Regions from separate parts of the Arthrobacter sp. P1_B3 genome, predicted to be linked through region 3. Evidence: riboswitches for the same ligand, from Rfam matches in the RefSeq annotation. Region 3 holds a riboswitch; each other region holds the start of a gene.

Region 1 (9,500 bases), on a different contig from region 3:
CGGCGTCGAGGTCCGCGAGGATGTCGTCGATGTGTTCCAGGCCCACCGAAAGCCGCACCAGCCCGGGATTGACGCCGGCGATCGCCTGCTGTTCGGGCGAGAGCTGGCTGTGGGTGGTCGACGCCGGGTGGATTACCAGGGAACGGACATCGCCGATGTTCGCGACGTGCGAGTGCAGTTCGAGCGCATCGGCGAACCGCTTGCCGGCCTCGGCTCCCCCGGCGATGTTGAACGCCACGACGGCGCCGGTCCCCTTGGGCCCGTACTTGCGGCCTCGCTCGTACCAGGGGCTGGACGGCAGCCCGGCGTAGGCGACCGATTCGACGTCGTCCCTTGCCTCCAGCCAGTGCGCCACCTTGGTGGCGTTGGCCACGTGGCGTTCGACCCGCAGGCTCAGCGTTTCGATGCCCTGGGCGATGAGGAAGGCGTTGAACGGGGAAACGGCGGAGCCGAGGTCGCGCAGGAGCTGGACGCGGGCCTTGAGGATGTAGGAAAGGTTCGCGCCCAGCGCCCCCTCCGCACCGAGATCGCGGGCGTAAACCAGGCCGTTGTAGGTAGGGTCCGGGGTGTTGAAACCGGGGAACCGCTCCGGGTCCTTGCCGAAGTCGAAGTTGCCGGAGTCCACGATCACGCCGGCGATCGCGGCGCCATGGCCGCCGAGGTACTTGGTGGCGGAGTGGACCACGATGTCCGCGCCCCACTCGATGGGCCGGATCAGGTACGGGGTGGAGAGCGTGTTGTCGACGATCAGCGGCACCCCGGCCTCGTGCGCCACATCGGAGATGCCCTCGATGTCCAGGACGTCCTGGCGGGGGTTGGAGACCACTTCGCCGAAGAACAGCTTGGTGTTGGACCGGACGGCGTCCCGCCACTGGTCCAGGTTGTCCGGGTCCTCCACGAAGGTCACGGAGATGCCGAATTTCTTCAGCGTGTGGGCGAGCAGGTTGTAGGTTCCGCCGTAGAGGCTGGGGCTGGCCACCACATGGTCCCCGGCCTCGGCGACGTTGAGGATCGCGAAGGTCTCCGCGGCCTGGCCGGAGCTGAGCAGCAGGGCCGCGAGGCCGCCTTCCAGGCTGGCCACGCGCTGCTCGACGGCGTCCTGCGTGGGGTTGCCGATCCGGGTGTAGATGGGGGCGAGTTCGGCGAGTGCGAAGCGGTTGGCGGCGCTTTCGGCGCTGGGGAACACGAACGACGTCGTCTGGTAGATGGGCAGGGACCGCGCGCCGGTGGCGCTGTCCGGCTCCTGGCCGGCGTGGATCTGGCGGGTTTCGAAGGACCAGGCGTTGGACATTGATGCTCCTCAAAGGGACCGGGCACAGCACCGGCCAGGGCTTTGGGCCCGGACCGGCACAGGCGCCGCGCTTGCCCTCCGGCGGGCGCCGGACGGCCAGGTCTTCACCCGGGGCACCCCACCGCGATACGAGGGTTGCCGGCCAGCAAGCCGGGGCTGTGCGCTGGCACTCATGACCTGGCTTCAGTGTAGGAATGGCGGCGGAGCCCTGGATAGCTTTGTGACGAAGATGAAGACGGTTGCCGTGGCGGCGCCTCGCGGGACACCGCGCCTGCCGCCGTCGGACATCCCATGACGGTTAGGGGAACCTAAGCTGAGAGGTCCATCACAAAGTGCCAAGATGATGGCATGCGCATGGATCACGTCTCTTACGCCTGTGAACACGATGGCTTGGCAGCCACCACTGAACGTATTGCGTCTGCCCTCGGCGTTGAAGCCGTGAAGGGTGGAGTGCACCCCCGTTTCGGGACACGCAACATGATTATCCCGCTCGCGGGACACAAGTACCTGGAAGTCGTGGAGGTCCTGAACCACCCGGCATCGGACAAGGCCCCGTTCGGCCAGGCAGTCCGGGCACGCTCGGAAGCGGGCGGCGGCTGGATGGGCTGGTGCGTCGAGGTTGACGATCTCGCCCCGTTCGAGGAGCGGCTGGGCCGCGCGGCCGTCAACGGCAACCGGAAGTTTCCGGACGGCCGCGAACTGGTCTGGAAGCAGATCGGCATCCTGGGGCTCATCGCGGACCCCCAAGTGCCCTACATGCTCAAATGGGAGGGCGACCCGGAGCTGCACCCGTCCAACGCCTACGCGAGCGAAGTCAAGATGTCCGCACTGACCATTGCCGGTTCGGCAGCGCGCGTGACGGAATGGCTGGGCGAGCCGGTTGAAAAGCCGCTGGAAGACGTCGCCGTGAACTGGATCGCGCCGCACGGTACTCCGGGCATCCTCTCTGTCACCTTCGAGACAGCCTCCGGAGCGGTCACGATCTAACGCTCCACCTGCCCCACGCTTCGGCCGCCATCTCTTAGGTGCCAACGATGTCACCTAGGAGATGGCGGCCGAGATCATTTAAAGGCCGGCCAGGTACTCAGCCCAGGCCCACGGCCTTGCCGAACAGACTGAATCCCACGAACGCCACGGTGTCCAGGATGGCGTGGGCGATCACGAGCGGCATCACCCGTTTGGTCCGCGTGTAGACCAGCGCGAAGACGACGCCCATTATCGCGTTGCCGATGAACGGCCCGAACCCCTGGTACAGGTGGTAGCTGCCGCGGAGCAGGGCGCTGGCGGCGATGGCCGCCGGCATGCCCCAGCCCAGTTTCCCGAGCCGGTCCAGCAGGTAGCCCACCACAATCACTTCCTCCACGATCCCGTGCCGGATCGCGGACAGGACCAGTACCGGCACGGTCCACCAGTACGGGTCCAGCGCGCTGGGGATGATCGACGTCGTGATCCCCAGCGCCCGGCCGGCGGCGTAGAGTCCCAGGGACGGAATGCCGATGAGCGCGGCGAGCCCCAGCCCCTGCAGGAGGTCCTTGCCGGGCCGGGCGAAGTCGAAGCCGATCTTTCGGAACGCCGAGGTTCCGCGCTCTCCGGCCGGCCAGTGTTCGGTGAGGAAGTAGATCACGAGGGCCACCGGGACCAGCGCGAAGAAGATGTCCAGCATCTGGTAGGTGAGGTCGAAGTATTCGCGCGGGCTCTGCGAACGGTTCAGCGTGGACGTCCCCTGGGCCAGTGGCGCCGTGGTCATCTTGTCCAGCAACTGCACCAGGGAGTAGACCGCGGACTGCCCCAGCGACAGGCCCAGGACAATCAACATTTCGAACCGCAGCCGACGGCGGGAGGGAACCAACATGTTCCTATCTTGCCTGCAGTTGCCGATTGTTTGCTGGTGCCCGCGTGGTGCCGGCCGCGCCGGTGCCACCGGCTTTTTGGGAGCCCTATGCTTGGGGATTATGAGTGCGCCCCGGAAAATCATCATGATCCGGCACGGCCAGTCTGCCGCCAATGCCGATACCTCGATCTACAACCGTGTTCCGGACTACCGGATCCCGTTGACACCCCTGGGCCTGGAGCAGGCCACCGCGGCCGGGGAGGAGGTCCGGCGCCAGCTGGGCGGCCGTCCGGTGTGCGTCTACGTCTCCCCGTACCTGCGCGCCTACCAGACCCTCGAGGCGCTCAACCTCGGTCCCCTCGTGGAGCGGGTGATCGAGGAACCGCGCCTGCGCGAACAGGACTGGGCCAACTTTCAGATCGCCGGCGACATCGAGGACCAGAAGGAGCTCCGCAACGCCTACGGGCACTTCTTCTACCGCTTCCGCGAGGGCGAGTCCGGTTCGGATGTGTACGACAGGATTTCCTCCTTCATGGAAACCCTGCACCGGCACTGGTCGAAGCCCAGCTATGCCCCGAACGCACTGTTCGTGACGCACGGGCTGACCATGCGGCTGTTCTGCATGCGCTGGTTCCACTGGTCCGTGGAATATTTTGAGTCCTTGAACAACCCGGAAAACGCCGAGGTCCGCACCCTGCTGCGCACCTCGCGCGGCAAGTACGAGCTCGACAAGCCGTTCACGCAGTGGGAGGAGAGGCGCGTGGACGAGACCGTCCTCGACGCTCCGCCCATGGTGTTCTAACCGGCTCGAGCCGGATCAGAGAGCCGCCTGGCTAACGGACGGCCTGGCTAACGGACCGGCTGCGCTGCGCCGGCCCGCCACACCGCGTGCGTCAGGGGGATGCCGGGCCGGTAGGCCAGGTGCGTGGCGGAAGGCGCGTTGAGCAGGTGCAGGTCCGCGCGGTGTCCGACGGCGATCGAGCCCACCGCGCGTTCGCCGTCGACGTCCCTCCCGGACTCCCGGCCCAGGGCCAGGGCGCCGCCGTAGGTCGCGGCGCGCACCGCCTCATGGACGCTGAGGCGCATCTGCAGCACGGCGGTGGTGACGCAGAAGGCCATGGAGCTCGTGTAGGACGTGCCGGGGTTGCAGTTGGACGCCAGCGCCAGCTGCACGCCGGCGTCGAGCAGCTCCCGGCCGGGGGCCAGCGGCTGCCGGGTGGAAAGATCGCAGGCCGGAAGGCAGGTGGCCACCGTGCCGCGCTGCCCGGCTCCAGGCGTGCCGTTGCCGCCGCCGTCCCAGCCGGACCAGCTGGCGGCGAGCGCGTCGACGTCCGCAGCAGAAAGGTAGTTCACGTGGTCCACGCTCGCGGCGCCGACTTCCACGGCCAGCCGGACGCCGGGACCCTCCCCGAGCTGGTTGCCGTGGACCCGCAGCCCCAGCCCGGCCGCCTTGCAGGCCAGCAGCACCCGGCGGGACTGGTCCTCGTTGAAGGCGCCCTGCTCGCAGAAGACGTCGGCCCAGCGGACGTAGGGCCTGACCGCGGTGAGCATCGGCCCGCAGACCAGCTCGGTGTAGTCCTCTGCGTCTATCCCGGCGGGAACGAGGTGCGCCCCAAGGTAGGTCACCTCGTCCGCCACGGTAGAGGCGATGCGGGCGCTGCGGGCCTCGTTCTCGAGGTCCAGGCCGTAGCCTGTTTTGGTCTCCAGGTAAGTGGTGCCCTGTGACACGGCCTCCGCGACGCGGCCCATCGCCAGCCGGGTGAGGTCGAAGTCGCTCGTGCTCCGGGTGGCACCGGTGGTCACGGCGATCCCGCCGGCGCTGTAGCTCTCCCCCGCCATCCGGGCCTCGAACTCGGCCGTGCGGTCCCCTGCGAAGATCAGGTGCGTGTGCGAATCGACCCAGCCCGGCAGGAGCGCCCGGCCCCCGGCGTCCACGGCTTCGTCGGCCGCCGGAGCGTCCGCCGCGGGGCCGAGCCAGGAAATCCGCTCCCCCTCGATCACCACCGCCGCGTCGCGGAGGACGCGGTGTTCCGCGTCCTGGGTCATCAGTTCGGCGATATTGGTGATGAGGGTGCTCATGGATCCATTCTTCAGCGCCGGATGGACCAGCGGGTTGCGGCCAGCGCCTCCGCTGTCCGGGATGCCGGACTAGCGTCCCGCGCGGAGGGCACAGCCGGGGCAGCTGCGGCTGCGGCTGCGGATCCCTGGCCGGCCAGGATCAGCCCGGCGGCCAGTTCCGCGATGCCGGATGAGGTCTGGAATCCGTACCCGCCCTGGCCGGCGAGCCAGAAGAATCCGGTGGCCTCGGCGTCGAACCCCACCACGGGGACGCCGTCGGCCGCCTCCGTCCGCAGCCCCGTCCAGGCCGTGCGGACGCCCCGGATCCCGAGTGTGGTGATCGTGTTGAGCCGGGCGACGAGCCGTTCGATGTCGCCGGGATAGGGCCGGGCGTCCTCGGGCCCGCTGGGCACGTGTTCGGCGGGCGAGATCAGGACCTGGCCGTCGTCGGGCCGGAAATAGAAGCTGTCATCGGCCGCCGCCACCATCGGGCAGGCCTCCGGGAGGGGATTCTCAACGTCGACGATCGCCGCGGTGCGCCGGTACGGCTGCAGGCCCAGCTTCTCGACGCCGCTGAGGACGGCGAGTTCGTCTGCCCAGGCGCCGGCGGCGTTGACCACGACGGCGGACTGGAAGCCTTCCTGCCCGGCACCCAGTTCCCAGCCGGTGCCGAGCCGCTGGGCCGAATGGACCCTGGCGCCGGTGATGATGTCCACGCCGCCGGCCTCGGCACGGCGCCGGTGGTCCTCGAGCAGGACGGGGGCGTTGCAGGCGAAGGATCCCGTGTCCAGGCCGGCGGCGCTGAAGGATTCCGGGACAAGGGCGGGGCACAGCTCCAGCGCCTCGGCGTGGGTGATGGGGCGCATGTGGCCGCTGGCCTCCGCCCGGACGGTGGCGTCGTCCCCGATCAGCATGAAGCTGCGCGGCGTGAGCACCGGTTCCGGACGTTCGGCGTCCTGGGCCGCGATGAGGTCCAGGGTCCGGACGGTCAGTTCCTGGACCACGGGCGGGCCGTAGCTGGGAATCAGTTGCCGGGCCGAGCGGGCCGAGGTGTGGTAGGCCAGGGTCTGCTCGGCTTCGATCAGGGCCACGCTGCATTGCCCGGCCAGGGTGGAGGCAAGGGACAGGCCGGCGATACCGCCGCCGACAATTACGACATCGTAATGAGCTGACATGGTCCCATCCTTGCAGATTGTGGCGTCAGGCCGCTCCAACACCTGCGCCAGCGCGGCCGCGTGCCGGCCCGGGACATGCCCTTCCCCGGTCCGCACGACTGGACATGTCCCTCGTTGCCGCGTGCCGGCCCGGGACATGCCCTTCCCCGGTCCGCATCGCTGGACATGTCCCTCGTTGCCGCATGCCGGCCCGGGACATGCCCTTCGTTGGTCGTGGCCGTTGGACAAAGTGGCATTATGTCCAGTCCTCGCTGCCGGAGCTGGGCATGTCCCGCGGATAAGCCAGTGGAGGAAGCCTGGATGAACGAGCACGGCCGGGGCAGGCCGGACCCCTGGAGTGAGACCGGACCCCGTGCTGAACTGGGGCCCGGCCTCAGGGATCAGCCGCCCTAGGCTGCGGCCACCGCCGCGCGGCTGCGCACGAATGCCTGGACGCAGGCCTCGACGTCGTCCGTGCTGTGCGCGGCCGAAAGCTGGACGCGGATCCGCGCGGCGCCCTTGGGCACCACTGGGTAGCTGAACGCCGTGACGAAGACGCCGTTGTGGAGCATGGCGTCGGCCACCTTGGCCGCCATGACGGCGTCGCCGAACATTACCGGGACAATCGCGTGCTCGCCGGGGAGCAAGTCGAAGCCTTCCTCGCTCATGCGGTTCCGGAAGAGCTCCGCGTTCGCGAAGAGCTTGCCGCGCAGTTCGCCGGAGTTTTCCACGAGGTCCAAGGCTTTGAGCGTGGCCGCGACGATCGCCGGGGCCAGCGAGTTGGAGAACAGGTACGGGCGGGCCTTCTGGCGGAGCATGGCGATGACTTCACTGCGGCCGGAGACGTAGCCGCCGGACGCGCCGCCGAGTGCCTTGCCGAACGTGCCGGTGTAGATGTCCACGCGGTCTGAGACGCCGGCGTGTTCCGGCGTGCCGGCACCGGTGGCGCCCATGAAGCCCACCGCGTGGGAGTCGTCCACCATGACCAGGGCGTCGTACTTTTCGGCGAGGTCGCAGATCGCTTCGAGCGGGGCCAGGAAGCCGTCCATCGAGAAGACGCCGTCGGTGACGATGATCTTGCGGCGCGCCGGGTTCTCCTGCGTGCTGGCCGCGATCAGCTTCGCCTCAAGGTCCGCCATGTCCTGGTTGGCGTAGCGGAAGCGCTGGGCCTTGCAGAGCCGGATGCCGTCAATGATGGAGGCATGGTTCAGGGCGTCGGAGATGACGGCGTCTTCCGGGCCGAAGAGGGACTCGAACACGCCGCCGTTGGCGTCGAAGCAGCTGGAGAACAGGATGGTGTCTTCAGTGCCGAGGAACGCCGAGACGCGCTGCTCCAGTGCCAGGTGCAGGTCCTGGGTGCCGCAGATGAAGCGCACGCTGGCCATGCCGAAGCCGCGGGTGTCCATCGCGGTCTTCGCCGCGGCAATGATGTCCGGGTGGTCGGCGAGGCCCAGGTAGTTGTTGGCGCAGAAGTTCAGCACGTCGGCGCCGGACTCGCCGATCTGCCCGGCCTTGATGCGGTTGGCCTGCGGCGAGTCGATGTGCCGCTCGGTCTTGAACAGTCCGGCGCTGCGGATCTCATCGAGTTCGTGCTGCAGCTGGTCCTTGATGGCGGAATACATGGGTTGGCTCCTCGGCTGGTTGGATGCGGGGGCAAATGCTGTGCGTGGAAGGCGGTGTCTGGCAGGGGGGTTCTGAAAAGCGGCGGGCCTAGAAAACGGTCCAGTCGAGGACCACCTTGCCGCCGACTCCGGCGCGGGCCACCTCGAAACCCTTTTCCCAGTCGGTGGCCGGCAGCGTGTCCGTGACTACGGCCGAAATGTTCGCGTGCAGGACCGGGTTGGAGGAGAGGATGGCGCTCATCGCGTACCAGGTCTCGAACATTTCGCGGCCGTAGATGCCCTTCATGGTCAGCATGTGCGTGACCACCTTGCCCCAGTTGATGTCGATGGACTGGCTGGGCAGTCCCAGCATTGCGATCCGGCCGCCGTGGTTCATGTTGTCGATCATCTCAGGCAGCGCGGTGGGGTGTCCCGACATTTCCATGCCGATGTCGAAGCCTTCGCGCATGCCGAGTTCGCGCTGGGCGTCCTTGACCCGCATCTTCGAGACGTCGATCGCGAGGTCGACGCCGAGCCTGCGGGCCAGTTCCAGCCGCGGCGCGGAGACGTCGGTGATCGCGATCTTCCGCGCCCCGGCGTGCCGGGCGACGGCGATCGCCATCAGGCCGATGGGCCCGGCCCCGGTGATCAGGACGTCCTCACCGACGAGCGGGAAGCTCAGGGCGGTGTGGACGGCGTTGCCGAAGGGGTCGAAGATGGCGCCGAGTTCCGGCGTGACGGAGGGGTCCTGGTGAACCCAGACGTTGGTCTCGGGGATCACCACGAACTCGGCGAAGGCGCCGTCGCGCTGGACGCCGACGCTGACGGTGTTGATGCACATCTGCCGCCGGCCGGCACGGCAGTTGCGGCAGATGCCGCAGACGATGTGGCCTTCACCGGAGACCCGGTCCCCCACCTTGACGTCCAGGACGTCCTCGCCGGTCTCCACCACCTCGCCGTAGAACTCGTGGCCGGCGATCAGGGGGGCGTTGATGATGCCCTGCGCCCAGGCGTCCCAGGCCTGGATGTGCAGGTCGGTGCCGCAGATGCCGGTGGTCATGACGCGGATCTTGACGTCGCCGGGGCCGGTCTTCGGCTCGGGACGGTCGACGAGCTCGAACCCTGCGTGGGCGCCGGCCTTGTAGAGAGCCTTCATGGGCCTTCCTAACTGTGCTTTTGTGGGACAACTCACCCCATTAGACCCATCAGAAAGCATTAGCACAACCGAATTTTTCTCAATCGACGAATTAGGAAATGCTGTTGCATAGAATGGCTGGCATGGAAATCCACCAGTTGGAGATGCTGCGCGAACTCGGAGCCTTGGGCAGCGTCAAGGCCGTCGCCGAAACCCTCCTCGTGACGCCGTCGGCCGTGTCCCAGCAACTGGCCGCGCTGCAGAAGACCGTTGAGGTGCCGCTGACGCGCAAGGAGGGCCGGAACCTGGTGCTCACGGAGGCCGGCCAGGTCCTGGCGGATGCCGGAGCCGCGGTGGTCAGCGCGATGGCGGATGCGAAGATGGCGATCGGCGCCTACCACGGCTCGCCGGTGGCGCCGGTGACGCTCAG
Region 2 (9,500 bases), on a different contig from region 3:
TCGGCGTCGGCGGCGCCGTCACCGCCGACTCGTCCCCGCAGGAGGAGTACGAGGAAGTCCGGGCCAAGGCGTTCGGCGTGCTCTCGGCGCTCGGTGCCGAATTCCCCCAAGGCTGACGTTCCCCAAGGCTGCCCCGCCGGCGGCCGGACTACTGCAGGGTTGCGCTCAGCCTTGCCACATTGTCCACGTACTTGGCCTTCATGGGCCGTTTCATCCAGTCCTCCAGCAGGAGTTCGTGCGAAATGCTCCGGTATGTGTCCTCCACGGCGCGGATCCTCTGCACGATGTCCTCGCCGAGGAGCATCACGGAGACCTCGAGGTTCAACGAGAAGGAGCGCATGTCCATGTTGCTGGAGCCCAGCACGGCAACCTCGTCATCGATGGTGAAGTGCTTGGCGTGCAGCACGAACGGCGCCTTGTAGAGGTAGATCCGCACGCCTGCCTCGAGCAGGGCCTGGTAGTACGACTGCTGCGCGTGGTGGACCAGGAACTGGTCGCCCTTTTCCGAGACGAACAGTTCCACCTCGACGCCGCGCTGCGCCGCCGTGGTCACCGCGTAGAGCAGCGAGTCGTCCGGGACGAAATAGGGGCTGCAGAGCGAGATCCTGTGCTGCGCCGAATAAATGAGGGTGTTGAACAGCCGCAGGTTGTTCTCGGTGACAAAACCCGGGCCGCTGGGGACCACCTGCGCCGTGATGTTTCCGGCGTGGGGCTCGGGCCGGTGTTCCAGCTGCCCTTCAAGGGATTCGTCGGTTTCGCTGAGCCAGTCGGTCGCGAAGGCTACGTTCAGCGTGGTGACAATCGGCCCGCGCATGCAGGCCATGAGCTCCACCCATTCGCGGCCCACTTTGCGGTGCTTGGGGTTGTTGTAGGACGGCTCGATCAGGTTCTGGGATCCCGTGAAGGCGATCTCGCCGTCGATCACCATGATCTTGCGGTGGTTGCGGAGATCCGGCCGCCGCCACTGCCCCTGCAACGGGTTCAGCGGCAGCATGGGCCGCCAGCGGATCTTGCTGGCGTTGAGCCGGGCCTTGAGCTGCTTGTAGCCCTTGATGCGAAGGCTGCCGAGGTGGTCGAACAGGACGCGGACCTCGACGCCGCGCTCCGCCGCCTCTTCCATTGCGGTGAACAGATCGTCCGTGACGTGGTCGGTGCTCATGATGTAGAACTCGGCGTTGACGAAGGATTTGGCGCCGCGGACGGCCGCGGCCATCGCCTTGATGGAGTCGGGGTAGCCGGGCAGCAGCTCCACGCTGTTGCCGTCCACCATTGGCAGCGAGCCCAGCGTCTTGTTCAGTTCAGCGGCGGAGGCCACCCATTCGGGTCCGTCGTAGCGGCTTTCGACTTCTTCCAGGTCGGACGTCCCGGCCCGGATCCGGGTGTTGACAGCGTCCTGTTGGGCACGGCGCCGGCGGGAGAGCCGGAAGTTGCCAAACAGCAGGAACAGGGCCAGCCCAAGGATGGGCACAATGAAGATGCCCAGCAGCCACGCCATCGCGGTGGTGGGCCGCCGGTTCCCTGGGATGATGCCCAGGACCAGCACGCGGATGGCGAAGTCGATCACCGTCAGGATCAGAACCGCCCAGGACGGTAAAGTTTCCGCCAGCGGAAATGGCCACAGCACAGGCGAACCCCTAAAAGTACAAGCCCGCGGAACAGTTCCTGAACGGGCAACGTGCAAATCCTATCCCGGGACCACCGAGACTAAGCTGGAGCCATGATCTCTGCAGCCCCTGTTCCTGCGCCCGCGACCGTGCTGGTCTTCCTCGACCCGGCGTTCGACGGCGGCCGCGTTGCCGACGCGTCGCAGCCGCAACTGATGGCCACGGACCTGGGCGCCACCCGCGGCGACGGCGTTTTCGAATCCCTCCTGGCTGTGGGCGGCCGGCCCCGCAAGATCCAGGCGCACCTGACTCGGCTGGCCGGCTCTGCCCGGCTGCTGGAGCTGGACATCCCTGCCGAGGACGCGTGGCGGCGGGCAGTGGAAACCGCCCTCCGCGAGTTCCGGGGGAAGGATCCTGCCGCGGCAGCAACAGGCGGCGCGGACGAAGACGAGGTTGTGGTGAAGCTGCTCGTGACCCGCGGGCCGGAGGGCGCCGCCGCCCCCACGTGCTGGGTCCAGGCCTCCGCGCCCGCGGCCGCGGGCCGCCGGCAGCGCGAGACCGGAATCGACGTCATCCTGCTGGACCGTGGCTATGACAGCGACGTCGGCGAGCGCGCCCCCTGGCTGCTGCTCGGCGCCAAGACCCTCTCCTACGCCGTGAACATGGCGGCGCTGCGCTACGCCCACCGGCACGGCGCCGACGACGTCATCTTCACGTCCGCGGACGGCCGGGTCCTGGAGGGACCGACGTCGACCGTTCTGCTGGCCCATCTGGAAACCGCGGACGACGGCGCCGGCGGCGTCCGCACAACCCGGCGGCTCATCACCCCGCAGCTGGACAGCGGCATTCTGCCGGGGACCTCGCAGGGCGCCCTGTTCACCGCCGCCAAGGCCGCCGGCTGGGAGCTGGGCTACGGCCCGCTGGAGCCGAAGGACCTGCTGGATGCCGACGCGGTCTGGCTGATCTCCAGCATCCGGCTCCTGGCCCCGGTGAACCACATCGACGGCCAGGAAATCGGCACCCCGGAACTGCGACGCCAGCTCACGGCCGAACTCAACGCCCTGTTCGCCACCATCGAATAGTGCGGCCAGGCCGGTGCTGCACGGCAGGCGCCGCTGATACTCACCGGTTTTGCGGCCAGGGACCACGGTAACGACGGCGGTTTGTGGGAACACGCCGTCCTCCGGCCTCAAAAGTGGGGAGACTCAGCGACTGCGTGAGCACACCATTCTGCCGGGCCGCGCTTCACCCCAGGGCGTCCGCGGGAACCGCCGGGCACCGCCGGAACGATGCCGGGTTGAACGCCGGGAGCATGAAGGTGGCCAGCACGGCGTCGAGCATTTCCGGGGCCCAGGCGCTGTTCTCCCCCAGGGTCGCGCAGACGCCCAGTACCACGGGGGTTCCGTCCGCGCGGCGGCGAATCCGGACCTGGACCGGCCCGGTCAGCCCGAGCGTGCGGACGGCGGCCAGGCCCAGCTTCCGCACGTCCCCGGCCTGGCTCACCGGCACCCTGCGGCTGACTTCGTCGCTGCCGGTGTGTCCATACGGGGTCCTGGTCTTCTCGAGGACCACCGCCACCGGCGCCATCGCGTTGCGTGCCGGAGTGCCGAACACCAGGCACACGTAGTCGGCGCCCGGGATAAACTCCTGGACAAGTTGCCCCGCCGGCATGTTCTTCCAGCTAACCGAGGCGGTTCCGGCCAGCACGTGGACACCATGGGAGCCTTTGAAGACCCGCGGCTTGACCACCACGGGCCCGGTGAGGGAGGCGAGGGATGCCGGCGCGGCGGCGAGGTCGCCCGGAACCGCGACCTGGGGCACCGGAATCCCGGCTGCCTGCAACGCCCAGGTGGTAAACAGCTGGTCGTTGGCGAGGGCCACCGCGGCGGGGTCGCCCACGATGATCCGCACGTCCTGGGCGAAACCGGCACGGGCCGCGGCCAGGACCGGAAGTTCCACAGTCAGGGTCGGAATGATGACGTTGATGGCTTCACGGTCCACCAGCCGGCGCAGGTCCAGGATCATGTCCGGGTCCGTCGCCGGCAGGAGCCTGACCGCGGCCGCGGCGGGGGCATCCTCCGCCTGGCGGGAGTCGGCGCGGGCGTCGGAGCCGAGATACGGGAGTCCGCGGGCTTCGAGCTGGGCCGCGACGGTCCGGCCGGCGGCGCTTGCTATCCCGGTAACCAGTATGCGCGGGCCCACAATTGCTCCATTCCGCCGTCACCGGCCGGGCCATGGCTGTGGCTCCGACGGTTCCGGCCACTGATTCACAGACAACTTGTTTTGATGGACAGACGGCTCGATTCACGGACAGCTCGGTTAACCTGCAAATCCGGCCGACACGTCGGCCATGTCCTCCAGTAGACGGCGAATCGTCCGCGCACACACGAGTGGGCTGTACCCGAAATTGGAGCCCGCAACTACTCGGCCGCACCCCGCCCCACGCTGGGCCCGGCCGGCGCCAGCGCCTGGGCGTGGCCCGGTTACGGAACATGACGACGACGGCGGTGCGGGCCGGCGTCGTAGGTGTTACGTTTTTGGGGAGTAATGAGAACCGGTGCCAAGCCCTGACTGGCCGGTCGGCAACCCTCCCTTTTCGCGGCGGGGTGCCTCAGGTGAATACTCGGCAATCGAGAATTCGAGCTGCAAGCGTGAAAGAGGAGATCCGTCGTGCCCCCCATGTCAACACCCGCGGTACCCGAAATACTCAGCACCACAGCACCCAGCACAGCACGCAGTGCACCACCTGCCGGCGAGGAAAGACTGGCCTACCGGCTGTTCACCGGCACGGATGACCGCGCCTTTTGTGAGCGCGTGTCCGCCGCCCTGGCCGAGGGCTATGTCCTGCACGGAAGCCCCGCCGCCACCTTCAACGGCAGCACCGTGATCGTGGCGCAGGCGCTGGTCCTGCCGGCCGCGATTGCGAGCGCGGACGCCGCCGTGGCCAATGCAGTCGATGAGCTCGATGCCGACGAGATTGACGCTGTTGGGGCATTCGAGGGCCACGCATGAGCTACGCCGGAGACCTCAGCCCCCATGAGGCGTGGGCCAAGCTGGAGGCGGGAGCCCTCCTGGTGGATGTCCGGACCGAGGGCGAATGGGCCCACATCGGCATCCCGGACACGACGTCCGCGGGCGGAAGGCGGAACGATCCGCTTTTCATCCAGTGGAACCTCGCCGGCGGCGTACCGAACCCGCACTTCGTGGAACAGCTAAGGCGAGAGGCACCGGAGGACTCCGCCGTCGAACTGGTGTTCCTTTGCCGCTCCGGTGTCCGCTCGATCGCCGCCGCGACGGCCGCGACGGCCGCCGGATACACCTCGTACAACGTTCTTGAGGGCTTCGAAGGCGAGACCGACCGTTTTGGCGACCGCACCGTCAACGGCTGGAAGAACCGCGGCCTGCCCACCAACCTTGGAAAGATCTGATGACTTTCAATCCCGACGCCGCCGGCTGGGCCGCCGACACCCAGGCTGTCCGCGGCGGCCTTGACCGCACCGGCTTCCAGGAAACCACCGAGCCGATCTTCCTCAACTCCGGATTCGTCTACGGGTCCGCGGCCGCTGCCGAGCGCGCCTTCACCGGGGAAGACGAGCGCTTCGTCTACTCCCGCTACGGCAATCCGTCCGTTGCCACCTTCCAGGAGCGGCTCCGGCTGCTCGAGGGAACCGAGGCGTGTTTTGCGACGGCGTCCGGCATGTCCGCCGTCTTCACCGCGCTGGGCGCGCTGTTGGCTGCCGGCGACCGCGTAGTCGCAGCCCGCTCGCTGTTCGGCTCGTGCTTTGTGATCCTCAACGAGATCCTGCCGCGCTGGGGTGTCGAGACGGTCTTCGTGGACGGCCCGGACCTGGAACAATGGCGCTCTGCCCTGTCCGAGCCGGCCACGGCGGTATTCTTCGAGTCGCCGTCGAACCCCATGCAGGAAATCGTGGACATCGCCGCGGTGAGCGAACTGGCGCATGCGGCCGGGGCCACGGTGGTGGTCGACAACGTCTTCGCCACCCCGCTGCTGCAGCGCTGCGGAGAGCTCGGCGCGGACGTGGTGGTCTACTCCGGCACCAAGCACATCGACGGCCAGGGCCGCGTGCTCGGCGGGGCGATCCTGGGCACCAAGGAATTCATCGACGGGCCCGTCAAGCAGCTCATGCGGCACACCGGTCCGGCGCTCTCGGCCTTCAATGCCTGGGTGCTCACCAAGGGCCTGGAGACCATGGCCCTGCGCGTCAACCATTCCTCGGCCTCCGCCCTGCGGCTGGCCGAATGGCTCGAGGGACAGCCTGCGGTCAGCTGGGTCAAGTACCCGCTGCTGCCATCCCACCCGCAGTACCCACTCGCCGTGAAGCAGATGAAGGCCGGCGGGACGGTGCTCACGCTGGAGCTTTCGCCCTCGCCGGGACGCACCGCGAAGCAGGCCGCCTTCGCGCTGCTGGACGCGCTGCGGATCATCGACATCTCCAACAACCTGGGTGATGCCAAGACGCTCATCACGCATCCTGCGACTACGACGCACCGCGCGATGGGCCCGGAAGGCCGTGCGGCGATCGGGCTCAGCGACGGCGTGGTCCGGCTTTCGGTGGGCCTGGAGGACGTGGAGGACCTGATCCGCGACCTCGGCCAGGCGCTCAAGCAGGTCTAGCGCTCAAGCAGGTCTGGGCCAACGCAGGTCTGGGCCAACGCGGGCGGGGTGGCCGGGAAGGCCCCGGTCCGAAAACCGGACCGGGGCCGGGACGCGGGCTAGAGGTTTGCCAGCAGGGCCTTCATTTCCTGGATTTCAGCTTCCTGGGAGGTCACGATTGCCTTGCTGAGGATGAGGGCTTCCGGGTTCTTGCCTTGGCTGCTTTCAGTCTTGGCCATCATCACCGCGCCCTCATGGTGGGCGATCATCCGGGTCAGGAACAGCTTGGCCGCATCGGTTCCCTGGGCGGCGTCGAGCTTGGTGAGATCGTCACCGCCCATCATTGCGTCGCCCATGCTGTGGCCGCCGGCCATCTGGGTGGGTTCGTTCCAGGTCTTGAGCCAGACCGTCATCTTTTCGATTTCGGGTGCCTGTGCAGCCTTGATCTTCGTGGCGAGTGCGGTGATCCGGGCGTCCATGCCCTGCTTCTTGAGCATCATGTCGCTCATTTCCACGGCCTGGGCGTGGTGCGGGATCATCTCCTGGGTGAACATGGTGTCTGCCGCGTTGTGGTCCGAGGCGGCGGGGGCCGGGCTGGACGACATGCCCATGCCGCCGCTCATGCCGGGCATGGTGCCGGCGGGTGAACTTCCGGAGTTGCCCGCGCAGCCGGCAAGGGCGATGGCGGCGGCGATGCCAAGGGCAGAAATGGTCAGGGTCTTCTTCATGGGGGTCAAGTCCTTCAATAGCCAAAATGGCGTTGTTGCACGCCTGCGGATGGCACGCCCGCGCCGGGGGAAAAATCCGGCCGGAACGTGTGGGGTAAGGAGGGGCGCCGGGCACCACACGGCAAGGCCCCGTCTTACGTCCGGCTGATGGACAGATCGCCCGGCGAAGGACTTGCGGGCAGATACGAGTAGGTCAGGATCGCGCCGCCGGCGCGCGCGTCCGGGTTGTGGAGCGACGCCGGAGCCATGCCGGGAGGGGGCGCGGCCAGGGAGCCCGCGGCCGCCGACGGCACGCAGGCCGGGTGCATCGACGCAGGATCGGTGCAGCTCGACTGGCACACACACGACGCCGATGGCAGGGCGGCCCTGCCGCTACCTGTCAGCCCGGGACCCGGACTGGTCGCAGGCGGCGGAGCCATCGCGTCATGGGCAGTTGCCCCGGCCCGCGGGGAATGGGCCGCGGGATCGGATGCGAAACTGTGTGCCGTCTGGGAGGACAACCCTGCGGGGTCCGTGGAGGAAGTCACCGCCGTCATGGCATGAGCGCCATGCATACCGGTCATGATGTGCATCCCTAGGAATCCGGCCATGACGGCAAGCAAGCCCACGAGCAGGAATCCGCGGCGAAGCGCGGCTGCGGCATGGTGCATGGACGCTGCGGCCATGGCATTCTCCCTCCGGACAGCAGTGATCGGATGTCGGACAGGCTAAGGCTACATGCCGGGTGTTGGCCGGGCCGTTGCCGGGACACGTGCTGCCGTGCCTAGCGGACCTCGATCACTCCCATCATTCCTTGGTCCTCGTGGTCCAGGATGTGGCAGTGGTACACGGAGCGGCCGGCGAAATCCTTGAAATTGATCCTGACTTTCACCTGTCCATTGGCGGGCACGTTGACGACGTCCCGCCAGAGGGGTGCGTCCGGGGTGGTGCCTCGTGCCTCGATGATCTGCATCGGCCAGACATGCAGATGAAAAGGATGGTCCATCGGGCTGGGATTTATCAGGGTCCACTCTTCCACTGTCTGCGCGGCCGCGGTGGTGTCGGTCCGGCTTGCGTTGAATTCGCGGCCGTTGATGGTGAAGCTCATCATGCCCATCCCCATACCCATGCCGCCGGCGGCGAAGGTCAGCTGCCTGTGCGCGGCAACGACCGCGTTCCTCAGGTCCGCCGGCGCAGGCTGAGTTGGCACCGCCGGTGGAGCCGGGGCCGGGGCGCCGGACACCGACAGCGTCGCCAGCACGATGTCCGCTGTGCCCTGGCCGCCGTTTGGCGCTGGCCCTGCCGGTCCCATCATGCCGGCCATGCCGCCACGGTTGTAGTAGGCAGCCCTGAGAGTGGCGTCGCCCGCGGCCGCTGTGACCAGGACATCCGCACGGTTGCCCGGCGCCAGCAGCAACTCGTCCACAGTCCCGGGCGCGGGGTAGCGGCCGGAGTCCATGCCGCGAAGCTGCATCTGCTGCCCATCCAGGCGCAGCCGCAGGTAGCGGGCCACGCAGGTATTCACGATGAGCCACCGCTCACGCTCGCCTGGCCGGGCGGAGAGTTTCGGGTTGCTTTGTCCGTTGACCAGGACGAGGTCACCTTCCCGGCCGGTCATTCTGTCCATCGGCGAGGCGTCGGCGACGGTCCCGGACCCGTCCAGGGTGATGTCGGAAATGACCATGACACGTTCCCGGCTGGTGGCCACGGGGTCAGGGTCCTCGACGATGATCGCGCCAAACAGGCCAGCGAATATCTGATCCGCCACCATGCCGTGATGGTGGGGGTGGTACCAGTACACGCCGGGCGGGTGGTCCGCGGGGAGGCGGTACTCGTAGCTGAACGAGTGGCCCGGCTGAACCACAACAAACACGTTGTCTCCGTTGCCCTGGGGAGAGACGTGGAGTCCGTGGACATGCAGGTTGGTCGGGACGGCCATGCTGTTGACCAGCTCGACGGCCAGCACGTCTCCACCCCGCAAGCGCAGGGTTGGGCCGGGTACTCCTCCGTTGTAGCCCAGCGCCGATGCCTGTTGGCCGCCGAGCCGCACCGAACCCGGGGAAGCCTCGAGCCGGACCTGCAGCCGTCCGCTGCTGCTGCGCAGCGCCTCCGGCTCAGTGAACTCAGCGCCCGCTACGGGGGAGAACCGGGAGCTCACCGTCCACCAGAGCCCGGCCCCGCCGGCGACGATGCCTGCCGTGCCGAGGCCTCCCAGCAGGAGCGCATCCCGGCGGCTCATTGGGCGCACTACTGGTCCTCGGCGAGAACCTTTAGCTGCTCACGGTATTGCTCCGCGGTCAGCTCACCCCGGGCAAAGCGTTCATCGAGGATCTGCCGGGCCCGGCTCCTGCCCGGGTAGGGCCCCGGCGGTCCCTGCATCCCGCCCTGACTCCCGCCTCCGGCAAACATGCGCACCGCGACCAATACCAGCAGCGCTATTCCAACGAGCAGGAGGCTGCCCCACAGCCACATCCAGCCCATATTCATGCCATAGCCCCACATCAAGACCGGCGCCCTTTCGCCTCAGACCATTGATATTCAGATTCTTTGGCCAGCCCTGGACCACCGGTAGAG
Region 3 (9,500 bases):
CCGCTACACCGCCGTCGTCGGCGAAGGAACTCCCGACGAACGCAAGATCATCGCGGCACGGGCCCGGGAGCTGCGCCGCAACCCCGTGGTCGCCGGCGACTTCGTCTCCCTCGTCGGGGACGTCACCGGCGAGCCCGACACCCTCGCGCGGCTGGTCAAGATCCAGGACCGCAAGACGCTCCTGCGCCGCAGCGCCGATGACACGGACCCGATCGAACGCGCCGTCGTGGCCAACGCCGACCAGCTGGTTGTGGTGGTCGCCGCCGCCAATCCCGAGCCGCGGACCGGGTTCATTGACCGTGCACTGGTGGCCGCGTACGACGCCGGCATCGAGCCGCTGCTGCTCGTCACCAAGGCCGACGTCAAGGATCCCGCCGAGCTGCTCTCCAATTACCAGCACCTCGATTTCCCCGTCATCATCTCCAAGACCGCGGACTCCGCCGCATCCGGCATCGACGCCCGTTCCGACGACGGGCTTTCCGCCCGGCTCGACAAGGACGCGGTGTCCCAGCTGCGCGACTACCTCGACGGCAAGGTCACCGTGATGCTGGGCCATTCCGGCGTCGGCAAGTCCACCATGGTCAACGCCCTGACCGGGGCCGAGCGGGCCACGGGAGGCGTCAACGCGGTCACCGGCCGCGGCCGCCACACGTCCTCCTCCGCCCTGGCGCTCAAAGTCAACGATGCGCCGGCCGGCAGCTGGATCATCGACACCCCAGGCATCCGGTCCTTCGGGCTGGCCCATGTGGATCCGGACCGGATCCTCCGCTCCTTCCCGGACCTGGAACCGGGCACCGACGACTGCGAACGCGGCTGCAAACACGACTCCACCGCCGTCAATTGCGGCGTCGACAAGTGGGTTGCGGCCGGGCACGCGGGGCCCTCCGGACCCGCCAGGCTCGCGTCCCTGCGCCGGCTGCTGGGCACGGATCCGCGGCTGGAAGCGCAGGAAACCAAGGAACTGGGCACCGTTTCCTAAGCCCGCCCGGCAACAGGGCCTGCGGCGCCGTGCCGCGGCCTCCCGCCCGGCGGCCCGGTTTGACGGTAGTTTGGAACCATGAGCCAACCCGCTTCGAGCTACAACGATGACCTGCGCCTTGCCCATGTACTGGCAGATTCGGTCGATTCCCAGACCATGAGCCGCTTTAAGGCGCTCGACCTTCGGATCGAGACGAAGCCGGACCTCACGCCCGTGACCGATGCCGACAAGTCCGCCGAAGAGGCCATCCGCGGCCAGCTCTCCCGGTCCCGTCCGCGCGACGCGGTCCTGGGCGAAGAATTCGGCAGCTCGGGCCACGGCTCCCGCCGCTGGATCATTGACCCGATCGATGGCACCAAGAACTTTGTCCGCGGCGTCCCGGTCTGGGCCACCCTGATCGCCCTCGTCGATGAGGGCGAGCCGGTGGTCGGCGTCGTCAGCGCACCGGCACTGGGCAAGCGCTGGTGGGCCGCCAAGGGTGCGGGCGCCTACACGGGCCGCTCGCTCGCCGCCGCCACACGGCTGAAAGTATCCAACGTCTCCAAGCTCGAGGACGCCTCGCTGTCCTACTCCAGCCTTGGCGGCTGGAAGGAACGCGGGAACCTGGACGAGTTCCTGGGCCTCACCGAGGAAGTGTGGCGTACCCGCGCCTACGGTGACTTCTGGTCGTACTGCCTCGTGGCCGAGGGGGCTGTGGACATCGCCTGCGAACCCGAGCTGAACCTCTACGACATGGCCGCGCTGGTGCCGATCGTGACCGAGGCCGGCGGCCGCTTCACCTCGCTCGAGGGCGAGGACGGCCCCTTCGGCGGCAACGCCCTCGCCACCAATTCGATCCTCCACTCGGAAGTCCTCAAGCGGCTCAACCCCGGACTCGACGACCTCCTCTAGGCCCCACCCCTCAAGGATTCCCAAGGGCCCCTGTACGACGCTGTCCCCAACCTTCGCTGCCGGTCACGGCGTGGAGTGGGCATCGAGTGGCAGGAGGGCGGCCATGTCTGGATCGGTTCACGCCGCGGATCCCGAAACCTTCGACCCCGACGTCGGACCGGTTCTGCTGGTTCTCGTGGCGAAGTACCGGGACCTGGACATTGAGTCGGCCACCCGGCTCCAGGCCGTTTCCTCGGAGCTGGGCCAGAATCTGCTCGCCTGCAGTTCCGCCGTGTCCGGGTCCGTGGTCGTGTCCACATGCAGCCGCTTGGAAATCTACGGCGAGGTGGCGTCCAGGGAGCATATAGATGCCGTCTGCTCCGAGGCCCTGGGCTCTGTCCGCCTCTGCACGCGCCTCCCTGTGGCCCAGCTCGCGTCCCTGTTCGAGCACTCCTCTGGAGCGTCGGCCGCGGAGCATCTCTTCGGCGTTGCGGCCGGCCTGGACTCCGTCGTGGTCGGTGAGCGTCAAGTCGCCGGCCAGGTCCGCCGCGCGCTCGCTGCGGCACAGGCAGCAGGCACCGCGAGCGGGCTTTTAGTCCGGCTGTTTCAGGAGGCGTCCCGCACGGGCAAGGAGGTGGGGGCGCGGACCGCGCTCAGCAGCGCCAGCAGGTCCATAGCCTATGTGGCCCTTGAACTGGCGGCCGCCGGAGCAGCGCACCCATCCCTGGCTGATGCGTCCGTCGTCCTCTTCGGCACCGGTTCCTATGCCGTTTGCGTCGCGGAAATCCTCAGGAACAGTCGATGCCCCACCATTTCCGTCTTCTCCCAATCCGGCCGCGCGGAGGCGTTTGTGGCGAGCAGGGGCGGTACGGCGCTGACGGCACGGGAGCTGCCTGCCGCTGTTGCCCGGGCAGACATCATCATTGGCTGCAGCGGCACGGAGACCCGCATAGGTGCCGCCCAACTGGCCGGTTGGAGGGATGACACAGGCCGTGCCCTCATTGTCATCGATCTCGCACCCAGCCATGACTTCGACCCCCGGGTGGCGGATCTGCCGGGCGTTGAACTGATCACCCTGGATTCAGTGCGTTTCGCGGCTCCCCCGGCGGACGCCGAGGCGCTCCGCCTCGCCGGCGTCCTGGTCCGGCAAGCGGCGCTTCGCTTCGAAAAACAAGAAGGACTGCGCGTAGTCGACGCCGCCATTGTGGCCCTGCGCGGCCACGTCCACCAGGTCCTCGAGGCTGAAATGGCGCGCGTCATGAAGGAATACGGGTGCGGCGCCCAGGCTGAGGATGTGAACCTCGCGATGCGTCGAATTGTCCGCCGACTGCTTCACATCCCAACGGTCCGCGCCCGGGAATTGGCCTCGGACGGCCGCCAGTATGAGTACGCTGCCGCGCTGGAAGCCCTGTTCGGCCTCAGCATTCAGCTCACCGGCGCCCGGAACCCCGGGGCATACAATCTTGCCTTGGAAGGTGTCCCGGCCGCGCCGGCGGCTTCGTAGCCGTGTCCGTAATAATCCGCTTCACAATCGCTGGCCGTCTTTTCCCCGGCTGCGCGGATGTCCTACGCTCGATGCAGGTCACGAGTGCCAGCGCTAAACCCCGGTTTGCTGGCCGGCAACCCTCCAGACGCGGTGGGGTGCCCCGGGTGACGACCTGGCCGGTCCGGAACGGACCCGGCAAGCGCGGATTCCCATGATGTGGGGTCCTGGTCGAGTGAGGTCCCATGACAACTGCCATTTTTCCCGCAGCCCCCGAATTCCACGCCGCTGCGGCCCGCCCGCTGGCCGCCGTCACCGGCGCCGAAATCCAGGCCCCGCTGATCACCGGCGGCCACGCCCGCTACGCCAACCTCGACTACGGCGCCTCCGCCCCGGCACTGTCCGTCGTCTCGGCCTACCTGAACGAAATCCTGCCGTACTACGCGAGCGTGCACCGCGGCGCCGGCTACGCTTCGCAGATCAGCACGTCCGTCTACGAGAACGCCCGGGACATCGTGCGGGACTTCGTGGGCGGCCGGCCGGACGATTCGGTAATCTTCACCCGCAACACCACCGATTCCCTGAACCTGCTGGCCGGCTGCCTGCCGCTCCGCGACGGACGGCCGGTGGGCGAGGTCCTCTACCTCGACATCGAGCACCACGCCAACCTCCTGCCCTGGCAGAACGTCCCGCACCGCAGCGTCGTGGCCGCCCCCACCCTCGCGGCCACTGTGGACCGCCTGCGGGACGAGCTCGCCCGCGGCGGCGTGAGTCTGCTCGCCGTCACCGGCGCTTCCAATGTCACCGGGGAGATCCTGCCGATCCGGACTCTTGCCACACTGGCGCACGAGTACGGCGCCAGGATCGTCGTCGACGCCGCGCAGCTGGCCCCGCACCGGCGGATCGACATCGCCGCGGACGACGTCGACTACCTCGCCTTCTCGGGGCACAAGCTTTATGCCCCGTTCGGCGCCGGCGTGCTGGTGGGGCGGACGGACTGGCTCGACGCCGGCACCCCGCACCTGGCCGGCGGCGGCGCGGTCCGGGACGCCCGGCTCGACTCCGTCAGCTGGACCACCGGACCCGCCCGGCACGAGGGCGGCTCGCCGAACGTCCTCGGCGCGGCCGCCCTGGCCCGCGCCACCCAAGTGATCGCGGCCCTGGACCCGGAGCAGTGGCAGGCCCACGAGGACGCCATCCGGTCCTTCCTCGTCGAGGGTCTGCACGGCATTGACGGCGTGACCGTTCACCGGATCTTTGCCGATTCGACTCCCGCTTCTTCCCCCGGAGTCGATCTGCCGGGCACCGGCACCATCGGCGTCGTGAACTTTTCGGTGGAAGGCTACGACGCCGGGCTGGTGGCCGCCTACCTGTCGGCCGAACACGGCATTGGCCTGCGCGACGGCCGCTTCTGCGCCCACCCGCTGCTCAAGCGGCTCGGCCTGCCTGCAGGCTCCCTGCGCGCCAGCTTCGGCCTCGGCTCACGGCTGGAGGACGCCGAGCGCCTGTTGGCCGGCCTGCAGCAGCTGCGGCAAACGGGACTCGGCTGGGACTACGTGGTGGACGCCGGCCGCTGGGTGCCGGCCAACGATACCCGCAGCTACCCTCACTGGGCGCCGAACACCCCGGGCACCGCTGGTGCCGCGCCGTGCACGGAGGACTAGGCACGGCGGACTAAGCAGGCGTACTAACCCGAGGCAGGATCAGGACCCCAGCGCCGGTGCGGTAAATTCGAAAGGTATCTGAAACCAGCAGGACCTTCCCGAAGGAGATCGCACGTGGCAAGCGGCGGACCCCAACTGCACAGTAGCTCCAAACTGCACAGTGGTTCCAAACTGCACAGTGGCCCCAAACTGCACAGTGAACGTCGCCAGGAACTCGGACAAAGCTTCCAGGACGGCGGGGAGCACTATGAACGCGTCCGCCCTAGCTATCCGCAGGAGTCGGCCGACTGGCTGATTCCGGCGGGGGCCAAGGACGCCGCGGACATTGGCGCCGGCACCGGAAAGTTCACGGCGCTTCTGGCAGAACGTGGACTGCGCACGGTGGCTGTTGACCCCTCAGCGGACATGCTCGAGCAGTTGCGCCGGACCCTGCCCGGTGTCACCGCCATCGAGAGCAGTGCCGAGAAGACGGGCCTGGAGCCAGAGACGTTCGATCTCGTCACGGTCGCCCAGGCATGGCACTGGTGCGACCCTCGCCTGGCCAGCGCCGAGATTGCCCGGATCCTGCGGCCGCACGGCGTGCTGGGCCTGATCTGGAACCAACTGGACACCGCTGTGCCCTGGGTGCACCGGCTCTCACGCATCATGCACGCCGGGGACGTCCTCAAGCCACACTTCCGCCCGCCGGTGGGCCCCGAGTTCACCGGAGTGGAGAGCCACCTGACCCGGTGGGAGGATTCCGTCACCACGGAGGACATCCAGGAGCTGACCAAGTCCCGCAGCTACTACCTCGCGGCATCGGAGTCCACCCGGGCCAAAGTCATGGCCAACCTCGACTGGTACCTGCACGAGCACCTGGGCCACGCCCCCGGCGACGTGCTCCGGTTGCCTTACCTGACCCAGACGTGGCGGGCCTTCCGGATTGCGTGAGGCCATCGCCGGGGCTTATCGTTTCGGTATACCTAATAATTACTTGTAGTCGCACAAAACTTTGACACTGGCTGCTATTCCGGCCAGCCAATCATCGCGTCAACGTGGACGCGCCAAATCACAGGAGCGGCAGTGCTGGATGTAAAGGGCCACGAGCAACCGCCCCAGGGCGCACAGACCTACAAGCATCCGGGTGCCCGCAGGGCGCTGATCGGCCTGTTGGGGCCAGCGTTCGTGGCGTCAATCGCGTACGTGGACCCCGGAAACGTGGCCGCCAACCTGACCGCCGGCGCCCAATACGGCTACCTGCTTGTGTGGGTCCTCGTGGCCGCCAACATCATGGCAGTCCTGGTCCAGTACCAGTCCGCCAAGCTCGGGATCGTCACGGGCAAGAGCCTCCCGGAGATTCTCGGCGAGCGGCTCAAGCCCTTCTGGCGGCGCGCCTTCTGGCTGCAGGCCGAAGTCGTGGCCGCCGCCACCGACCTCGCAGAGGTAGTGGGCGGGGCAATCGCCCTGTACTTGCTTTTCGGACTCCCACTCCCCCTCGGCGCCGTGATTGTCGGCGCGGTGTCGATGCTCCTGCTCGCGGTGCAGGCCCGGCAGAAACAGCGGCCCTTCGAATTCATCATCATGTTCCTGCTCGGCATCATCACCATCGGCTTCCTCGCCGGGCTGTTCATCAGCCCGCCGGATCCGGGGGCGGCCCTGGCCGGGCTCGTGCCCGGCTTCCAGGGCCCGGACACGGTGCTGCTGGCCGCCAGCATGCTAGGCGCCACCGTCATGCCGCACGCCATCTACGTCCACTCGGCCCTGTCCCGGGACCGGCACCGGCCAGACGAACACCAGCATGTTCCCCCGGCGGCCGTCGCGCGCCTGGTCCGGGCTACCCGGTTCGACGTCGTGGCCGCGCTGGCCATCGCCGGCCTGGTCAACATCGGCATGCTGCTCCTTGCCGCCTCCACCCTCGGCGGCGAAGAGGGCACGGACACAATCGAGGGCGCGCACGCCGCCATCACCGCCAACCTCGGGCCCATCGTCGGCGTGATCTTCGCAGTCGGGCTGCTCGCGTCCGGCCTGGCATCGACGTCGGTGGGCTGCTATGCCGGCGGAACCATCATGCAGGGTCTGCTCAAGATCCGGATCCCTGTCATGGCCCGCCGCGTGGTGACCCTGATTCCGGCCGTTGTGCTGCTGGCAGTCGGCTTCGACCCCACCTGGGCACTCGTGTTGAGCCAGGTGGTCCTCAGCTTCGGGATTCCCTTTGTCCTGGTCCCGCTGGTGGTGCTGACCAGCAATAAGACCCTGATGGGCCGGTTTGCCGACGGCCCGGCCCTCCGAGTCGCCGCCATCATCAGCGTGGTGCTCGTCGTGGCACTTAACCTGGTCCTGCTGTGGCTCACTTTCTCCGGAGGCAGCTGAAGGTAGGCTTAGGTCTGTGAAGACCAGTACGCCCTCCTCCTCGATCGAGGACTACGTCAAGGTCATCTATTCGTTCACCGAGTGGCAGCGGAAGCCGATCACCTCCACGCAGCTGGCGCAACGCCTTGGCGTCGCCAACTCCTCGGTTTCGGAAATGGTCCGCAAGCTCAAGGACCAGGGCCTCGTAGACCACAAGCCCTACAGCGCCGTCACGCTGACCAGCGACGGCGTCCGGCTCGCCCTGTCCATGGTCCGGCGGCACCGGCTGATCGAGACTTTCCTCGTCCGGGAGCTCGGGTACCGCTGGGACGAGGTCCACGACGAAGCAGAGCTCCTTGAGCACGCCGTCTCCGACACCTTCATTGAACGGATGGCCGCCAAGCTGGGAAACCCGACACGGGACCCGCACGGCGATCCCATCCCCGCCGCGGACGGCTCCGTGCTGGTGCCCGCCGCCCACCGGCTGAGCGAACTCGACGACGGCCATACCGGCCGGATCACGCGGATCAGCGACGAGAACCCGGAGCTCCTGCGCTACCTCGCCGCCGAGGACATCGATCTCGACGCCGAAGTGGAGGTGGTGGGCCGGAGGCCGTTCGGCGGCCCGATCGTGGTGCGGATCGGTTCCGCCGCGGAGCCGCGGGAATTCGATTTTGCCGAGGAAGTCGCTTCGGCCCTCTGGGTCCACAGCGACGCCGCGCACGCAGGCTGCAGCGTTACCGGCCCATGAGTGAAAAGTGAGCTGAGTGAAGAGCGTGCTGGACGAGCGCCGGGCCGCGCCGCGCCCCGGCGTGCCGGGCTGGAAAGCCTGGTCCGCCGTCGCCGTCGGCGGGCTGATCGGAACTGAGCTGCGGTTCGGCGCCGGCCTGATTTTTCCCGAAAGCGCCGGCGCGGTGCCATGGACCACGCTGGCGATCAACGTGGCCGGGAGTTTCATCCTGGCCACCCTGACCACCATCTGGATCGCGCGGCCACAGACGGCCTTCTGGCTGCGTGCCGGTATCGGTCCTGGCCTCCTGGGGTCCTTCACCACCTTTTCAGCGCTCGTGATAGTCCTTGACCAGCAGATCCGCGCCGGGTTCCACGCCACATGGCTGGCCTACCTCGGGCTCTCGCTCGTCCTCGGTCTCGGGGCCGCGGCCGCCGGCTGGAAAACCGGCAAAGCGATTGCCGACCTCGGCGGGGGTGCCCGATGATGACCGCGCTCGTGGTGGGGTTATGCGGGGTGGCGGGAGCACTGCTGCGGTTCGCCGTCGACTCCTGGTTTGCGCACCATCAAGGTTCCCGTCCGCACTGGCCGTGGGCAACGTTTGCGGTCAACGTCGCCGGATCGTTCATCATCGGTTTGTCCGTGGGCCTGACCGGCCACCTGGAGTTGGGAGCCGACTGGCACGCCGCCATCGCGACCGGGCTGGCCGGCGGCCTGACAACCTTCAGCTCATGGACCACAGCAACGGTCCGTCTGGTCAGCGAAACCCGTTACCGGGCGGCGGCGCTCAACATAGGCTCGAATCTCATCGCGGGCCTCGCGGCCGCGGCCCTCGGACTCTTCCTCGCCGGCTAAGACTCCCCCAGCCCGCTGATGGCCTGCCTCAGCCCGGCCAGGACCGGGCCCGCGAGCGAGTGTGTCGAGCCTTACACCGGGGCGTCCCGGTGGCTCCGGGCCGCCGTCGTTCCCGTATCGTTGAAGGATGGTTACCCGACGTGAAGCAGCCCAGATCCTCGACATTCCCCTGGAGATGGCGCACCGTCACGGCATCCCCTCCCGGCTGTCCGAGGCCGAGCTCGGCGAGCTGCTGGACAACCCCCCGGCATGGCTGGTCCAGTCCAAGGCAAACCGGACAGGCAAGCGGCCCATTTGGGTCCAGATCACCTGCGCCGTCTGCGGATTCTCCGAAGCCGCACGGCCCAAGAAATGGTGGCCGGACTTCACCTATGTCTGCTGCGCCCACCATGAGGCCCGCGACATCCCCGTCCTCGGCCCCGGGCTCGTGCGCAGTGTGTACGACGGCGTCGGCAGCCGCTTCGCAGGGATCGTGGACGCCGCGGTTCCCGAGGCGTAGCTTAAAAGACGGGGCTACTCCGGGCCCCTGCCGTGAGGGAGAGCACCATGCCTGACAAGACGCCGCACCAAAGCGTGTCGAAAAAGCCGGTT

What was found. A riboswitch is a leader RNA that binds a small molecule or an ion and turns the genes downstream of it on or off. The one in region 3 is predicted to bind S-adenosylmethionine.
Region 1: it holds a riboswitch for S-adenosylmethionine, as region 3 does, so the genes downstream of both, AC1D2F_RS07790 (bifunctional o-acetylhomoserine/o-acetylserine sulfhydrylase) here and AC1D2F_RS05835 (aminotransferase class V-fold PLP-dependent enzyme) in region 3, are expected to answer to the same signal.
Region 2: it holds a riboswitch for S-adenosylmethionine, as region 3 does, so the genes downstream of both, AC1D2F_RS14615 (DUF1737 domain-containing protein) here and AC1D2F_RS05835 (aminotransferase class V-fold PLP-dependent enzyme) in region 3, are expected to answer to the same signal.

What each region holds. Positions count from the first base shown of each region.
Region 1 covers NZ_JBFTZV010000005.1:220,938-230,437, forward strand. Annotated here, with positions in the region: gene AC1D2F_RS07790 (bifunctional o-acetylhomoserine/o-acetylserine sulfhydrylase) at 1-1,291, opposite strand, end outside; SAM riboswitch class IV at 1,354-1,469, opposite strand; gene AC1D2F_RS07795 (VOC family protein) at 1,640-2,278, shown strand; gene AC1D2F_RS07800 (CPBP family intramembrane glutamic endopeptidase) at 2,376-3,143, opposite strand; gene AC1D2F_RS07805 (histidine phosphatase family protein) at 3,244-3,924, shown strand; gene AC1D2F_RS07810 (amidohydrolase family protein) at 3,972-5,201, opposite strand; gene AC1D2F_RS07815 (NAD(P)/FAD-dependent oxidoreductase) at 5,213-6,355, opposite strand; gene AC1D2F_RS07820 (glycine C-acetyltransferase) at 6,745-7,956, opposite strand; gene tdh (L-threonine 3-dehydrogenase) at 8,045-9,091, opposite strand; gene AC1D2F_RS07830 (LysR family transcriptional regulator) at 9,214-9,500, shown strand, end outside.
Region 2 covers NZ_JBFTZV010000013.1:72,481-81,980, reverse strand. Annotated here, with positions in the region: gene pabB (aminodeoxychorismate synthase component I) at 1-116, shown strand, start outside; gene cls (cardiolipin synthase) at 149-1,624, opposite strand; gene AC1D2F_RS14625 (aminodeoxychorismate lyase) at 1,718-2,686, shown strand; gene AC1D2F_RS14620 (ATP-grasp domain-containing protein) at 2,850-3,806, opposite strand; SAM riboswitch class IV at 4,148-4,262, shown strand; gene AC1D2F_RS14615 (DUF1737 domain-containing protein) at 4,284-4,616, shown strand; gene AC1D2F_RS14610 (rhodanese-like domain-containing protein) at 4,613-5,032, shown strand; gene AC1D2F_RS14605 (O-succinylhomoserine sulfhydrylase) at 5,032-6,240, shown strand; gene AC1D2F_RS14600 (DUF305 domain-containing protein) at 6,339-6,947, opposite strand; gene AC1D2F_RS14595 (hypothetical protein) at 7,194-7,490, shown strand; gene AC1D2F_RS14590 (multicopper oxidase family protein) at 7,711-9,165, opposite strand; gene AC1D2F_RS14585 (SHOCT domain-containing protein) at 9,174-9,431, opposite strand.
Region 3 covers NZ_JBFTZV010000004.1:39,728-49,227, forward strand. Annotated here, with positions in the region: gene rsgA (ribosome small subunit-dependent GTPase A) at 1-979, shown strand, start outside; gene hisN (histidinol-phosphatase) at 1,058-1,870, shown strand; gene AC1D2F_RS05830 (glutamyl-tRNA reductase) at 1,974-3,353, shown strand; SAM riboswitch class IV at 3,430-3,543, shown strand; gene AC1D2F_RS05835 (aminotransferase class V-fold PLP-dependent enzyme) at 3,578-4,996, shown strand; gene AC1D2F_RS05840 (class I SAM-dependent methyltransferase) at 5,150-5,926, shown strand; gene AC1D2F_RS05845 (Nramp family divalent metal transporter) at 6,059-7,345, shown strand; gene AC1D2F_RS05850 (metal-dependent transcriptional regulator) at 7,362-8,075, shown strand; gene AC1D2F_RS05855 (fluoride efflux transporter FluC) at 8,092-8,541, shown strand; gene crcB (fluoride efflux transporter CrcB) at 8,541-8,909, shown strand; gene AC1D2F_RS05865 (hypothetical protein) at 9,037-9,408, shown strand; gene AC1D2F_RS05870 (hypothetical protein) at 9,456-9,500, shown strand, end outside.